4 regions of the Embleya sp. NPDC059213 genome follow, and region 2 is predicted to be linked to each of the others. Evidence: riboswitches for the same ligand, from Rfam matches in the RefSeq annotation. Region 2 holds a riboswitch; each other region holds the start of a gene.
What was found. A riboswitch is a leader RNA that binds a small molecule or an ion and turns the genes downstream of it on or off. The one in region 2 is predicted to bind cyclic di-AMP.
Positions count from the first base shown of each region.

Region 1: linked by a shared signal. The riboswitch ahead of ACFXMF_RS31530 (NlpC/P60 family protein) and the one ahead of ACFXMF_RS44735 (NlpC/P60 family protein) in region 2 are both predicted to bind cyclic di-AMP.
Region 3: linked by a shared signal. The riboswitch ahead of ACFXMF_RS02865 (transglycosylase family protein) and the one ahead of ACFXMF_RS44735 (NlpC/P60 family protein) in region 2 are both predicted to bind cyclic di-AMP.
Region 4: linked by a shared signal. The riboswitch ahead of ACFXMF_RS23070 (NlpC/P60 family protein) and the one ahead of ACFXMF_RS44735 (NlpC/P60 family protein) in region 2 are both predicted to bind cyclic di-AMP.

Region 1 covers NZ_JBHZAV010000108.1:28,244-32,192, reverse strand. The annotation lists gene ACFXMF_RS31530 (NlpC/P60 family protein) at 470-1,453, opposite strand; cyclic di-AMP (ydaO/yuaA leader) riboswitch at 1,460-1,654, opposite strand; gene ACFXMF_RS31525 (TIGR04222 domain-containing membrane protein) at 2,073-2,921, shown strand; gene ACFXMF_RS31520 (TMEM165/GDT1 family protein) at 2,975-3,559, opposite strand; gene ACFXMF_RS31515 (TetR family transcriptional regulator) at 3,821-3,949, opposite strand, start outside.
Region 2 covers NZ_JBHZAV010000275.1:1,366-5,314, reverse strand. The annotation lists gene ACFXMF_RS44735 (NlpC/P60 family protein) at 1-1,053, opposite strand, end outside; cyclic di-AMP (ydaO/yuaA leader) riboswitch at 1,063-1,206, opposite strand; gene ACFXMF_RS44730 (hypothetical protein) at 1,544-1,900, shown strand; gene ACFXMF_RS44725 (PIG-L deacetylase family protein) at 1,919-2,638, opposite strand; gene pcrA (DNA helicase PcrA) at 2,758-3,949, shown strand, end outside.
Region 3 covers NZ_JBHZAV010000004.1:64,548-68,496, reverse strand. The annotation lists gene ACFXMF_RS02870 (DUF6421 family protein) at 1-5, opposite strand, end outside; gene ACFXMF_RS02865 (transglycosylase family protein) at 716-1,348, opposite strand; cyclic di-AMP (ydaO/yuaA leader) riboswitch at 1,454-1,648, opposite strand; gene ACFXMF_RS02860 (EthD family reductase) at 1,840-2,175, opposite strand; gene ACFXMF_RS02855 (phosphoenolpyruvate hydrolase family protein) at 2,257-3,081, opposite strand; gene ACFXMF_RS02850 (Tm-1-like ATP-binding domain-containing protein) at 3,083-3,949, opposite strand, start outside.
Region 4 covers NZ_JBHZAV010000062.1:27,030-30,978, forward strand. The annotation lists gene ACFXMF_RS23065 (DUF3320 domain-containing protein) at 1-668, opposite strand, end outside; cyclic di-AMP (ydaO/yuaA leader) riboswitch at 1,214-1,357, shown strand; gene ACFXMF_RS23070 (NlpC/P60 family protein) at 1,367-2,458, shown strand; tRNA gene ACFXMF_RS23075 (tRNA-Thr) at 2,617-2,690, opposite strand; gene ACFXMF_RS23080 (alpha/beta hydrolase) at 2,772-3,949, opposite strand, start outside.

The DNA of each region.
Region 1 (3,949 bases), on a different contig from region 2:
GTCAAACGCCTGCCGGGCTGAAGAGCTTGGCCTCAAACGCCGGCCGGGCTGATGGGGCCGGCTTGGGCGGAAGGCTTGGCGTCGAAGGCCGGGTGGGCTGGAGCGCTTGGCTTGGGCGGAGGGCTTGGCCTCAAACGCCGGCCGGGCTGAAGGGGTTGGCTCGGGTGGAGGGTTTCGCCTCGGGCGCCGGCCGGGCTGATGGGGCCGGCTTGGGCGGAGGGCTTGGCGTCGAAGGCCGGGTGGGCTGGAGCGCTTGGCTCGGGCGGTGGGCTTGGGGTTGGACGGTGGTCGGGTCGATGGGTTTTGTTCGGGTCGGAGGGGCGGATCGGGCTTGTGGGGCCGGTTCGGGTGTGGTTCAGGTGTCTGGGGTGGGACACGTGTGGCGCCGTGCGCCTCGGTGGTGGTCGAGGGGCACGGCGCCGGTGTGTTGCCGGGGCGTGACGGCGAGGCGTCGGCCTCGGCGGGTCGATCAAGAAGGACGCGTGGCGCCCGCGATCGGCATGGTGTTGATCGAGGAGATCTCGACCGGCTTGCGCGAGTTCGCGGCGTGCACCATCTTGCCGTCGCCGATGTAGATGCCGACGTGGCTGATGCCCGAGTAGAAGAACACCAGGTCGCCGGGCTGCAGGTTGGCGATCGACACGTGCGGGTCGGCGGCGAACTGGTCGTTGGTCACGCGCGGCAGCGAGATGCCGGCCGACTTGTACGCGGCCTGGACCAGACCCGAGCAGTCGTAGGCGTTCGGGCCGGTGGCGCCGTACACGTACGGCTTGCCGATCTGCGCCTTGGCGAAGGCCACGGCCTGGGCGGCCTTGCTGCTCGACGCGGTGGACGAGCCGCCACTCGGCGCCTGGTTGCCCTTCGAGCCGCCGGTGGCGGGCTTGGCGGGGGTCTTGGCGGCGGGCTTGACCGACACGTCGGCGGACGGCTTGCTCGCCGGCTTGGGGGTGGTCTTGCCGGGCGTGACGCCGGTCTTCGGCTGCACCTTGATGCTCGGCTGGGCCGGCGCGGCGGCCTTGGAGAGCACGGGGGCCGAGCCGGTCAGCCGGAGGGTCTGGCCGATCCGGATCAGGTCCGGGCCGGACAGGAGCACATCGCGGTTGATCTCGTACAGGCTCTGCCAGCCGCCGGTGACCTGGTTGGTCTGGGCGAGCCCGAACAGCGTGTCGCCGGCCTTGACCACGTAGCCGGCCTTGTCGGCGGGCGCGGCGGTCTCCGGCGCGGCGGGTGCGGCCTGGACCGGGGCGGCCTCGACCGCGGCGGTCGGGACCGCCGACAGCACGGCGGAGGCGCCGGAGGGGGCCTGCTCGGAGGTGGAGGGGGCCTGCGCGTGGGCCGTACCGGCAGTGGCGACCGGGATCACGACACCCATGCCGGCGATGCCCACCGCCGCTACGAAGCGGCGGACGTTGGTGGGTCGAGCGGCGCGATGACGAGCGTTTGCGGACAGCATGAAATGGGGTCCTCTCCTGTCGCCTACGAGGTGAGCTGTCGGATTCGGACTGGAGCAGCCCGGTCGCGCAGCACGCGACTTCACCCCTAGCCGTCACCGGAACGATCCCGGCCACGGCGATTCACCTGGTTCCCCCGCTCCCGTCGGATTCTTCGATGTAGACCTCCCGCTGCCGGCGACGGGATTCGGCGTACCGGCGACAGGGTTCACCCGAAAGGTGAATCGGCGAGAAAGGTAGGCAATACGGATGCCGGATCACAACCGAAACGCCGAGTTTGCCTCCGGTGTAAAGGCGGAATAAGTGCGACATCTCGGCCGGCCCACCGGTCGATGCACCACTCATGACGAGGGGATATCTCGGAGAGTGGCGTGATCATTCGGTCACGGAAAATAATCGAGATTCATGCCGGGGTGCGGAAAATGAATTACCACCCGAAGTCGGCTAAGTAATTTATGTCCGTTTTATCCATGCGGCCTACATCACATTTCGGCCGGTTCGCGAAGCAAGGTGCGAGGGGGTTCCACCGGACGCGCCGGCGACGAGGCGGCACCGTGGTGCGCACGGGCGCGGCGCCGCGCCGCCGATCGCGAATACCGGGGGTGTGGGCATGATCGCGCAGTGCGCGAGGGCATCGCCGCGGGAACGGCGCGGGGGTCGACGAACGGGCAGGCCGGCCGGGACCCGACCCACTGGTCCCTCCCGGCGGGCCAGGCCCGGTGGTACCTGCTCGTGTCCGCGGCCTGCCTCGGCTGGTTCGTGGTTGCCTGGCTGCTCCGGTTCGGGCGGGCGTACCGGTTGCGCAGGCGCGCGGCGCCGGCCACCGCCGAGCGCGTTCTCGACTTCCGGGAGATCGCGCTGGTCGCCGGCGGTTCGACCCGGTTCGCCCGGGTCGCGCTCGTGGCGATGCACCACCGTCGGCGGGCGGTGATCGGTGCGGATCGTCGGATCGGCCTGCTCGCACCCGAGCCGGACGACCCGGTCGAGCGCACCGTCTTCGACGCGGTGGGCGCGGCCCGAACCGCCCTGATCGGGCCGATCGTGGACGCGGTCGCCCGGTTCGGGCCGACCGCCGGATGGCGACCGGCGCGGACCCGGTTGGAACAGGACGGCCTGCTGCCGAGTGAGCGGGACGTCGACCCGCGTGGCACCTGCAGCCTGTGTGTCGTCCTGTTCCTCGGCATCGGCTTCGGCGTCGCCGAAGGGATGACCGGTTCGCCGGGCTGCGCCACGGTGTCGGTCCTGGCGCTGATCGCCCTGGTACCGCGACTGTTCACCCGGCCGCTCGCCGCGCAGACCGTGGCGGGCCGGGCCCGGATCAGCACGCTGCGTCGGATGCCGCCGACCGTGCAAGCGGACTCCGCCGAGGACGTGCCGACCCGGATCGCGGTCTTCGGCCCGGAAGCGGTCCCGGACCCGATCGTCCGCGCGTCCCTGATGCCCTTGCCGCCCACGCCGTCGTCCGGCTGACCGGGCGCAGGCCGGGCGCATCGGGGCCGGACGCGCATGCCGCGTCGCGCCGCTCAGCCCGTGAACGCCTCCACCAGGGACCAGATCGCCAGTCCGAGCATGCACACGCCGCCGATCCGCTGCACCGTCTGCAACGGGACCCGCTTGGCGATGAACCGTCCCGCGAGCAGCGCCAGCGCGGAGACCGACATCAGCGCCGCGGCCGAGCCGATCGCGGTGGACCAGGTGCCGTTGGTGGCCGCCAGGTTGGCGGTGGTGATCTGGGTGAGGTCGCCCCATTCGCTGATGAACACGGCCATGAACGCGGTGGAGAAGACCGGCCAGAACCCGGTCACGGTCTTGCCCGCGGTGTCCTCGTCGTCGTCCCCCGCCCCGCCGCGCAACAACATGAAGGCGCCGAAGCCGAACAGTGCGGCGGAGACGAGCTTGACGATCCAGCCGGGCAGCAGGCCGAGCAGACCGCCCGCGCCGACGGCGATCGCGACGTGCACGACGAACGCGGTCGAGGTGCCGAACCAGACGTAGAGCGGTCGCATGCGGGTGCCCATGGCAAGCGACGCGAACATCGTCTTGTCCGGGAGCTCGGCGAGGAAGATCAGCCCGAAGGCGGTCAGGATCGCCAGAGGGTCGAGGTGCATCCGGGTGGCTTTCTGCGAGAGCCGGGCCTCCGGGTCTTCACGAAGGCGCCGCTCGGCGACCGGAGGACCACTCGGCCCGGCACGACGGGTGCAGCCGCGTGGAACGCGGATGCGTCGGTACCTGGCCGAAGGTCTCGCCCGCCCGCCTGGAGCACGGGCCCGGCCACCGGGAGTCCGAGGACTCCAGCATGTCGACGACCGGTTTGCGGGGCTACTCCCCTTCGCTGTCGCCGACCCTACCGCACCGGGCCGGCCGGCCGACTACGACGGGGGCGCGGCCAGGACCCGTGCCAACGACCAGCGCAGTTGTGCCTCGTCCAGATCAGTGCCCAGCGTGAGCACCTGCAACATGGTGCCGTCCAACACCGCCAGCGCCGCCGCGGCCGCCTG
Region 2 (3,949 bases):
GTCGAGCGGGGCCTTGGTCACGGTCTTGCCCGGTCGCGGGGCGTGCACGATCTGGCCGTTGCCGATGTACATGCCCACGTGCCGGTTGTCCGAGTAGAAGAAGACCAGGTCGCCCGGTTGCAGGGCGCTCTTGGCGATCCGCGGACCGTCGTTGATCTGGGTCCAGGTGGTGCGGGTGAGCGAGACGTTCGCGGCCTTCCAGGACGCCTGGGTCAGGCCCGAGCAGTCGTACGAGCCGGGGCCCTCGGCGCCGGAGACGTACGGCTTGCCGATCTGCGCCAACGCGAAGTTGATCGCGGCCTGGGCCCGGCCGGAGGCCGGGATGTTGGTCGCCGGCGGCGTTTCCTTGTCCTTGTCCCGCGAGCTGCGGTCGTTGCTCCGCGAGGTGGAGTCGTTCGCGTGCTCGTCCGAGTCCAGGACGTCCTTCTTCTGCTGCTCGGTGAGCGTGTTCAGAAGTCGGTTCGCCTCGGCCAGCTTGGCCTGGATGTCGGTCTTGTTCTTGTTCAGCTCGGTGCGCAGCTTCTCCAGATCGGCGAGCTGCGCGGACGCCTCGGTGCGGTCCTGCTGGAGGACGCGGGCCTGCGCCGCGATCTGCTTCAGCTTGGCGGCCTGCTGGCCGTCGAGCTGGGACATCATCTGCGACTTCTGCAGGTAGCCCTCGGGGTCGCCGCTGAGCGCGAGCGAGAGCGACGGGGGCAGGCCGCCGGTGCGGTACTGGTTGGCCGCCAGGACACCGATCTGGTCGCGCAGGGCGTTCAGCGCGGTCTGTTCCTCGGTGATCCGGGCCTGCGTCTGGTTCGCGGTGCCCTGCTGCTTGGTGATCTGCTCCTCGACGCCGTTGGCGGCGTCGGTGGCCTTGACCACGTCGCTGTGCAGTTGGTTGACGCGATCCTTGGTCTGCTGGAACGTCTGCGCGGGATCCGCGCTCGCGGTGCCGGCGAAGGTCATCACGCCGGTCATGGTCGCCGCGGCCGTGACGACGGTCGCTGCGGTACGCACGGCGGTGCGCGGCTTGGGCTTGCGGTGCTGCCCGGGTCGACGTTGGGACGCCACTGGTGGCGGGTCTCCTTCCTCGGCCGCCTACCGGGTTAGCTGACGGGTTCGGGCGGAAGAAGGCGCCCTACGGTGCCGGAGCACCGATTCACCCCAGGGACTGCGAGGGTCCCCGGTTCCGGCTTCGCATCGCGATGACGGCGGTTGCCCGACATCACCGAAAGACGTCCCCGAATTCGGCGGAGGCGATCGTGCCGACCGGGTGGCCGACGTCGAGTCCGATCGCCTGTCGGAGAACACTAGTCACAGCCGTGTCACGACCATCACCATTGGCCCCTGCATTGCCAAAACTTTACCAATCCCGCCGTTTCCTTCTCCGCGTATCACGGGAAAAGCGCCCGGATTCCCGAAAGTCGATCTTGAGTCGATTTGGCGAATATTGCCGGCATATGACCCGCCGATGATCATCGACCGGCCGCCGGCTAAGCTGCGGCGGCAACTGCAGCGGCGTCCCGGATGCCGCGCGACGGTCGACGAGGAGTTGTACGACGTGGACGTTCTGCGGCAGATCCTGCTGATCCTGCACATCGTGGGCATCGCGTCCCTGCTCGGCGGCTTCCTCACCCAGATGTCCGCGCTGCGCGCCGGCGACGGGCGGATCGTGCCCGCGATGACGCACGGCGCGCTGACCATGCTGGTCACCGGCCTGGCGCTGGTCGGCGTGGTCCAGGCGGGTCTGGACAAGGACGTGGACAACGCCAAGATCGGCACCAAGCTGGTGATCCTGCTGGCCATCCTGCTGCTGGTCTGGGGCAATCGCGCCGCGGACCGGGTGTCCTCGAAGGTGCTCGGCGCGATCGGCCTGTTGACCGTGGCGAACATCGCCATCGCGGTCATGTGGACCTGAGGCCCGGGCCGCCCCGCCCTACCGGGTGTCCACCACCCGGAACACCTCGGCCATCAGCCCCGCCCCCAGCCCGAAGCGCTCGGCGTTGCCGGTGAGCATCCCGGCGACCTGCTCGCGCAGCCCGGACAGGTGACTCGTCTGACTCGCGTGCGACAACAGCGCCGCCATCTTGCGTTCGAACACCGCGCTCACCTCGACCGCGTGATCCGGTGCCGGCGTCGGCGACAACCACGTCTCCGACACGGTCCACTCCTTCAGCCCCTCCACCTCCAGCAGCTCGGGGTGCGCGAACGGATTCCGGGCGTCCGGATAGATCGCCCGCATCGCCGCCTCGCCCGCCTCCAGATGATCCGGATGACTGGGCGCGAGCCGGTTCCAGTCCCGCTCCGGGCTCGGGATCACCATGCGCTGCGGTCGCACCTGCCGGATCACCCGGGTGATGTCGCGCCGCAGCTCGAAGGTCGCCGCCAGCCGCCCGTCCGGATGACCGAGCCAGTACAACCGCCGCACCCCCACGTGCGCCGCCGCCGCGCTCTGCTCGGCCCGCCGGATCCCGCCGATCTCGGACCGCGGCACCGCCGGGTCGAAGCCGCCCGCGTCCCCGTCGGTGACCAGGCAATAGCTCACCTCGATCCCGGCCTCGGTCCAGGTCGCCACCGTCCCGGCCGCCCCGTAATCGATGTCGTCGGGGTGCGCGGCCAGCACCAGGACCCGCTCCACGTCGCGATCGTCCAGCACGATGTACTCCTTGATCCGGTCGACCCGACGACGGGAAACCCGTCGTCGGCGCGACGATCCTCGCTCGGTACAAAGGGCCGAGCACGACTCGCTTGTTACCCACCTAGACTCGGGGAACGATGAGCAGCCTCTTCGACGACATCCCCCTGCCCGGTTTCGAGACCGCGGCCAAGAAGTCCCCCACGAGCCCCGCGGACGACATCCCGCTGCCGCCCGAGCCGGACGACAACCAGGTATACGGCCTGCCGGAGGACTATCCGGAGGACCTCTACGAAGGGCAGTACGCGCCGCCGGCCGAGCCGCGCGACGCCTACTACCGCAACGGCGCCCCGCGCCCGGTGGTCGATCCGGCCCGGTTGCTCGACGGGATGAACCCGCAACAGCGCGCCGCGGTCGTCCACGAAGGGACCCCGCTGCTCATCGTGGCCGGCGCGGGCTCCGGCAAGACCCGCGTGTTGACCCATCGCATCGCCCACCTGCTCGCCGCGCGCGGTGCGCACCCCGGCGAGATCCTGGCGATCACCTTCACCAACAAGGCCGCCGCCGAGATGCGCGAGCGGGTGGAGGCACTGGTCGGACCGCGCACCAAGGCGATGTGGGTGTCCACGTTCCACTCGGCGTGCGTGCGCGTCCTGCGGCAGCAGTACAAGAAGCTCGGCATGAGTTCGTCGTTCTCGATCTACGACTCGGCCGACCAGCAGCGGCTGATGGCGATGGTCTGTCGCGACCTGGACCTGGACCCGAAGAAGTTCCCGCCGCGCAAGTTCAACGCGCAGGTGTCCAACCTCAAGAACGAGCTGATCGATCACGAGGACTTCGCCGCGAAGGCGATCAACGAGACCGAGCGCATCCTGGCGCAGGCGTACACGATGTACCAGGAGCGGCTGCGCCAGGCCAACGCGCTGGACTTCGACGACCTGATCATGACCACGGTGCACCTGCTCCAGGCGTTCCCGGACGTCGCGGAGCACTACCGGCGGCGCTTTCGACACGTGCTGGTCGACGAGTACCAGGACACCAACCACGCGCAGTACATGCTGGTGCGCGAATTGGTCGGCGGCGCCGCGGGCAGCGGCCCGCGCCTTACCGCGGACGGCGAATTGGTCAACCCCGCCGAGGCCGGGCTCGTCGGGCTCGAACCGGCCGAGCTGTGCGTGGTGGGTGACGCGGACCAGTCGATCTACGCGTTCCGCGGCGCGACCATCCGCAACATCCTCGACTTCGAGGCGGACTACCCGAACGCCCGGACCATCCTGCTGGAGCAGAACTACCGGTCCACACAGACCATCCTGAGCGCGGCCAACGCGGTGA
Region 3 (3,949 bases), on a different contig from region 2:
GACATGGAACCCTCTCAGGAGAAAGCAGGAACCACGGTCAGGCGAACCTATGTCAAAAGATTTTAACGCCGCAAGGCCCTTCCAAACGCAATCTTATCGTCATGGGTATGTTTTGCCCGAATAAGTTGAGATTGCCGGGCGGCCCTGTTCGATCATCTCCCGGGCGCGGCGGCGGTGCATCCGGCACCTCTGGAGGAAGGCTCAAGATTTCGCCGACCCGGTCGCCGAGGTCTGTGGCTATCGACCGTCGATCCGGCCCGTCCCTACAGTTTCGTCCTGCTTGATGGAATACCAATTCCGTATAGCGGAATATTGGCCGGGGAGCGCCCTCGGATCCGCATCCACTCCCGCTGCCCGATCCCGCGAACGATCCTGCGATCCCGCATGTCCGATGGGCCGGGCCGTCCCGCGACGGCACCCGATGTGGAGGCACCGATCATGGGCTGGAGAACCACCAGGAAGACCGTTGCCGGCGAGAACGCGGCCGAGGCGCCGGGCGGGCCGCCCCGCCGGCGGGGCGGCGCCCGTGCATCCCGTGGACGAGATCCTGCCGCCGGGGCGAATGCCGGCCGGCGCCCTGCAACACGTGGCCACGCTGTTCGGCACCGTCGCGGCGGCGCGCACCCCGGGCTCGCCCGTCCGCGCCTGACCGTTGCCCCGAAACGGGCGTAGGCCCCGCCGAAGTACTCGGCGGGGCCTACGTGGTGGCGCTGGATCAGACGGCGAGCTGGGTGCCCACCGAGATCAGGTGGGGGTTGCCCCCGATGACGCCCGCGTTCGCGGCGTACAGGGCCTTGTAGCCACCCTTGACGCCGAGCTTCGCGGCGACGCCGGAGAGCGTGTCACCGGCCTTGACGGTGTACTTGCCGGAACCCGAAGTCTGCTTGGTCGCGGCCGACTTCGGCGCGTCCTGCTTGTCCTGCTTGTCCTGCACCTGGACCTTCGGCGCGTTGCCGGTGGAGGTCTTCGGCGCGTTCTCGGTCACGGACTCGGCCTTGGGCGCGGCCTTCGGCTCGACCTTGCTCTTGGTCTTGCCGGTGGTCGCGGAGTCGGCCGTGGCGGAGGCGTTGCCGCCCTTGCCCAGGCCGGCCTTCTGCGAGCAGACCGGCCAGGCGCCCGGACCCTGGCTCGCCAGGACCCGCTCGGCGACCGCGATCTGCTGGTCCTTGGTGGCCTGCGCGGCGCTGGAGGCGTACTGGCTGCCGCCGAACGCGTTCCAGGTGCTCGGGGTGAACTGCAGACCGCCGGAGAAGCCGTTGCCCGTGTTGATACCCCAGTTCCCGGTGCTCTCGCACTGGGCGACCGCGTCCCACGTGGACGAGGTCGCGGCGCTCGCGCTGCCCGTCATGCCCACGAGGGGAAGGACGAGACCCGCACCGGCGGCGACGGCGATGCCGGCGCGACGGCCACGAGAGAGCGAGCGAACGGGAGCGGTGATGGCACGGAAGGTCATTTATTACCTCGTCGGGCGCCTACGAAGTTAGCTGTCGGGTTCGGACGATTGGCCCGGCCTCGCCTGCAACAGGCATGGCTTCACCCCAGACATCGACGTGGCCGATGTCGGCACTCACTTGGTTCCCCCGCTCCTGCCGCCAGTCGATATCGACTGCTTCCCTCGGGCGGCGGCAGGATTCGGCGTACCACCCGGGGAGTCCGCTTGTGCGAACAACCACGAAGCTACGCACCGCTCCGCCGGGTTGGCAAACATTTCGGGTGATTTGTGAGGTGCCCCATAGGGCGGAATAACACCGATTTGCCCGATATGTCGCCAACCCCGCAGGTCACGGCTTCGACGTCCACGGTGCGCAGCCGCGTGCTCACCCGTGCTTCAGCGACGAGCTATTCCGTCGCGGGCAGCTCCACAGGTACGACTACCCGCTCCTCGTCCCACAGGAACGTCGCCCCGCCGGTCGCGAAATTGGCGACGTCGGCCACCGCGGCCCGCCCCTCCGGCGAATCCAGGGTCGCTTCGATACCGGCGCGGGTCGGTGCGTACAGCCCGACCACCAGGTAATAGGGCGGCTGCGCGCCGGACGGATCCGGTTCGCACTTGCCGATGGTCCAGCCGGTCAACCCGGGCATGGTGCGGGCGAGCGGGACGTGCTTCTCCCAGTAATAGGTGTCGAACGCCGCCGGGTCCTCGGGGTGGCCATAGAGCACGGTCAGCTTGTACATGCCGAATCCTCACGATCGTGTGGTGGATGTGGGTCCTGCCGGTGGTGCCCGGTGCGTCCGGCGCGCCGGCGCCGGATGGAACTAGCGCGCGGCGATGCTCTTGAACGCCCGCGCCTGCTCGGTGATGGCCACCTCGGTGGGCAGCCGTTCCATGCTGGAGGCGCCGAAGAAGCCGACCACGCCGGTGGTGTGGGCCAGCACGTACGCGGCGTCCTCGGGTTCGGCGATCGGCCCGCCGTGGCACAGCACCAGCACGTCGGGGTTCACCTCCGCCGCCGCGTCGCGCATGAGCTGCACCCGCTCCACCGCCTGGTCGAGGGTGACCGCGGTGGTCGCGCCGATGCTGCCCTTGGTGGTCAGTCCCAGATGCGGGACCAGGATGTCGGCGCCCGCCGCGGTCATCGCCCGGGCCTGCTCGGCGTCGAAGACGTAGGGGGCGGTCAGCAGGCCGCGCTCGGCGGCCAGCCGGATCATCTCCACCTCCAGGTCGTAGCCCATCCCGGTCTCCTCCAGGTTCTGCCGGAAGACGCCGTCGAACAGCCCGACCGTGGGGAAGTTCTGCACACCCGCGAAGCCCATCGCGGCGAGCTGGTCCAGGAAGTGCGGCATGATCCGGAACGGATCGGTGCCGCACACGCCCGCCAGTACCGGGGTGCCCTGGACCACCGGCAGCACCTCGCCCGCCATCTCGACCACGATCGCGTTGGCGTCCCCGTAGGGCAGCAGCCCGGCGAGCGAACCCCGACCGGCCATTCGGTAGCGGCCCGAGTTGTAGATGATGATCAGGTCCACCCCGCCGGCCTCGGCGCACTTGGCCGACAGTCCCGTGCCCGCGCCCGCGCCGATCACGACGCCGCCCTGCTCGACCGTCCTGTGCAGTCGGCCCCGCGCCTCGCGTCCGTTCATCTCAGTCCACGCGTCCCTTCGTGATCATTTCGTGCAGTCGATCCGCCGCCGCCGTGGCGAACGCCGGATCGTTGATGTCCGTCGCCGCCTCGTGCACCTCGACGGAGCTGCCCGCGAGCCCCGCTCGCAGCTCGTCGAACAGCGCCTTGTCGGCGACGGAATCGTAGAAGGGCGCGCCCTCGACGTCGATCGCCGAGACCCCGTGCAAGGGCAGGTAGAGCGCGGTGGGGCCGGTCGCGGCGACCAGCTTGGCGGCGATCCGCCGACCCAGCTCGGCGTTCTCCGCGGGGGTGGTGCGCATCAGCGTCACGGTCGGGTTGTGCACGTAGAGCTGCCGCTCCTCGAACCGCTCGGGCACGGTGTTGCGCGGGCCGAAGTTGACCATGTCCAGCGCGCCGACGCTGACCACCTGCGGCAGCCCCATCCGGCCGGCCGCAGTCAGCCGCTCGGGACCCGCGCTGAGCACCCCGCCGACCAGGTCGTCGGCCAGCTCGGTGGTGGTCAGGTCGAGGATCCCGGCCAAGAAGCCCGCCTCGGCCAGATTCTCCATCGACGTGCCGCCCGCCCCGGTGGCGTGGAAGACCAGCACCTCGTAGCCCAGCTCGGTGAGCCGCTCGCGGGCGGCGTCCACCGCCGGGGTGGTCACCCCGAACATCGACGCGGCGACCAGCGGACGCCCCTCGCCGGTCACCCCCGCGACCGCCGCACGATCCTCGGCGTAACCGCCGGCCATCCCGGCGATCGCGTCCGCCGCGTTGCCCAGGATGCGCTCGGAGAGCCGATTTATCCCGGCGATGTCCACGACGCTGTACATCATCGTCACGTCCACCGCGCCCACATACGGCGACACGTCGCCCGCCGCCATCGT
Region 4 (3,949 bases), on a different contig from region 2:
AGCACGTCGCAGTCGGCCACCGTGCTCCAGTCGACACCCAACTGCTCCAACTTGACCGCGAGCGCGGGATTGTGGATCCGGTCCTGGTCCTCCGCCAGGTGCAGTCGCGTCTGCCTCCGTGCGTCCCGACGAAGCTCCACAGGTACGAGCAGCAGCGGAGCAAAGCACGTCTCCGCGGCGCCCGCCTCCCGCCACTCCAACATGCCGACGCCCAGCCAGAGCACCCACAAGCCGTAGTCGATGTACATCTGACCCGACTTCTGCCGCAGTTGGTAGAGCGACGCGTCCAGCCCCGCCTGCGTGTTCTTCCGGGTCACCAGGCCGTCGGCACGACCGGTGCGGCCCGCCTCCGAACCCAGGTCGTACGCGAGGAAGGTCTCGGTGCCCGGTTCGGCCTCCTCCGCCTCCGTGCCTGCCTCGACCCGTCCGTCGGACTCGACGGGAGCGAACGGCCAGCCGCGAGCGAATCCGGCCAACACGGCGGCGGCGTCCGGCGCGACGACCTCCAGAGTGGCGATGCGGGTGTGCCGGAAGTTCAACAGCCGGTTCCGCCCGCCCAGGTCGAGCAGCGAGTCCCGCCAACCGCCCAGGACGCCCCTCAATCGCGCGAGCGCCGCGTCGTCCCCACTGCCAGGCTGCGCAACTCCGGCCGTTCGCGAACTCTGCATGCAGACGTACCTCCGAAGCGGATACGCACAGGAGGCACCCCACCTCGGCCCCCCGGCCGCAGTAAGTATTCAGTGCCGGCAGTCCGACGCACCAGTCACCCGAACAGCCGTCCCCATAAGGCCCATCGGACGATCGACGACTCCGAAACACCCACACCGTGAACCGCGTTCGCGGCGCGTGGCTTCGGCTTTATCGCGCACCGCCGCGGCCCCGAAGCCGACGCGACAACCCCTGCGGCCCACAGCTCTGCGGACGACCAATTTCTCACGTTCGGTGACATCGATGGAGTTGGGCCGGCGGCTGATCCACGCCGCCAATCATTGCCAAATCGGTCCAAGATCGATTTTCGGGCATCCACGCGCTTTTCCCGTAATAAGCGGAGAATGAAACGGAAGTCTTGGTAAAGTTTTGGCAATGCAGAGGCTCCCGGTGCCGACCGTGACACCCCTGTGACTATCGTTCTGCGATAAGGCGATCGGTTCGACGTCGGCCATCCCGGTCGACACGATCGCCTCCGCCGAATTCGGGGACGAGTTTTGGTGACGGTGAGTGATCGCCGTCGTTGCGACGCGAAGCCGGAACCGGGGACCCTCGCAGTCCCTGGGGTGAATCGGTGCCTCGGCACCGTAGGGCGTCTTCTTCCGCCCGAACCCGTCAGCTAACCCGGTAGGCGGCCGAGGAAGGAGACCCGCCACCAGTGGCGACCCAACGTCGATCCGGGCAGCACCGCAAGCCCAAGCCGCGCACCGCCGTGCGTACCGCAGCGACCGTCGTCACGGCCGCGGCGACGATGACCGGCGTGATGACCTTCGCCGGCACCGCGAGCGCCGACCCCGCGCAGTCGTTCCAGCAGACCAAGGATCGCGTCAACCAACTGCACAGCGAAGTGATCAAGGCCACCGAAGCCGCCAACGGCGTCGACGAGCAGATCACCAAGCAGCAGGGCACGGCGAGCCGGACCCAGGCCCGGATCACCGAGGAACAGGCCGCGCTCAACACCCTGCGCGACCAGATCGGTGTCCTGGCGGCCAACCAGTACCGCACCGGCGGCCTGCCCCCGTCGCTCTCGCTCGCGCTCAGCGGCGACCCCGAGGGCTACCTGCAGAAGTCGCAGATGATGTCCCAGCTCGACGGCCAGCAGGCCGCCAAGCTGAAGCAGATCGCGGCGCAGGCCCGCGTCCTCCAGCAGGACCGCACCGAGGCCACCGCCCAGCTCTCCGCGCTGGAAAAGCTGCGCACCGAGCTGAACACGCACAAGAACGAGATCCAGACCAAGCTCGCCGAGGCCCAGCGGCTGCTGAACACGCTGGACAAGAAGCAGCAGGACGAGATCCTCAACTCGAACGAGCACAAGAACGACACCGGTGCGCGAAGCGACGCCGACCGCAGCTCGCGGGACAAGCCGGACTCGCCGCCGCCGGCGACCAACATCCCGGCCTCCGGCCGGGCCCAGGCCGCGATCAACTTCGCGCTGGCGCAGATCGGCAAGCCGTACGCGCCCCGGGGCGTGGGTCCCGGCTCGTACGACTGCTCGGGGCTGACCCAGGCGTCCTGGAGGGCGGCGAACGTCTCGCTCAGCCGCACCACCTGGACCCAGGTCAACGACGGTCCCAGGATCGCCAAGAGCGCCCTCCAGCCGGGCGACCTGGTGTTCTACTTCTCGGACAACTCGCACGTGGGCATGTACATCGGCAACGGCCAGATCGTGCACGCCCCGCGACCGGGCAAGAACGTAACCAAGGCCCCGCTCGACTCGATGCCCTTCTACGCGGCCATTCGCCCCAGCTGAACAACCCCCGCACACACGACGCCCCCGGCCGGAAACCCGGCCGGGGTTTTGCATACCCCGGCCCGTCCGGGCACCGATTCGTCGACACATCACGCCCGGACCGACCCCGAAAATGCAAAAGGCCCAGATCAGAAACCAACTGACCTGGGCCTTCGAGGAGCCGCCTAAGGGAGTCGAACCCTTGACCTACGCATTACGAGTGCGTCGCTCTAGCCGACTGAGCTAAGGCGGCTTGTCGGTCCACCTTGAAGGTGGCGACAGGGAATGAGTGTACACACCCGTCGGGGTGGTCCACACGCGGCTTTGGTGGGGGTCAGCGGCAGGTCTTGCCCTTGGTGGGGACGGTGCCCTGGGTGAGGTAGTCGACCACCGTGCGGTCGACGCAGTCGCTGCCTCGGCCGAAGGCGGTGTGGCCGTCGCCGTCGTAGGTCAGGAGGCTGCCGGAGGCCAGTTGGCCGGCCAGGGACTGGGCCCAGGAGTACGGCGTGGCCGGGTCGCGGGTGGTGCCGACGACCAGGATCGGGGCGGCGCCCTCGGCCCTGATCGGGTGCGGCCGGCCGGTCGGCGGGGTCGGCCAGGAGGCGCAGGTCAGGCCCGCCCAGGCGAGGTTGCGGCCGAAGGTCGGCGAGTCGGCCAGGTAGCCGGGCAGCTCCCGCTCGACGTCCTCGCGGGACGTCGCGGCCGGCGGCGCGTCCAGGCAGTTCACCGCCGCGTTGGCGGCCATCAGGTTCTTGTACTTTCCGTCCGGACCACGCTCGTAGTACTGGTCGTTGAGTTCGAGCAGCGGCTGCCCGTCGCCGCGCAGCGCGGCCTCCAGCGCCTGTCGCAGATCCGGCCACTGGTCCTTGGAGTACAGCGGCGACAGGATGCCCGTGGTCGCGATCGACTCGGTGACCCTGCGGGTCCCGTCGCCGGACAGCGGGCGGGCGTCGAGCTGTTGGAGCAGGCCGCGGATCCTGGCCAGTCCGGCCTCGCGGGTCGCGCCGAGGGAGCACGAGCCGCCGCCGACGCAGTTGTCCAGGAACGCCGCCAGCGCGGTCTCGAAGCCACCGCCCTGCACCTTGTTGGCGGCCACCGCCGGCTGGCTCGGATCCATCGCGCCGTCCAGGACCAGCCGGCCGACCCGCTTGGGGTACAGCTCGGCGTACGTCGCCCCGAGGAAGGTCCCGTACGACGCGCCCAGGTAGTAGAGCTTCGCGTCGCCGAGGGCCGCCCGCAGCAGGTCCATGTCGCGTGCCGCGTCCACGGTGCTGACGTGGCCCAGGAGGTCGCCCGAGGCGGCCTCGCAGGCCCGCCCGTACGCGCCGGTGCCGTCCAGCCACGCCTGTTCCTCGTCGGGAGTGTCCGGCGTCGCGTCGAGCTGGGTGAAGGTGTCCATCGCGTTGTCGCTCAGGCAGCCGATCGCGGTACTGCGACCGACGCCGCGCGGGTCGAAGCCGACGATGTCGAACCGCTTGCGCAGTTCGGCCGGATACCTGGTGGCCGCGTACT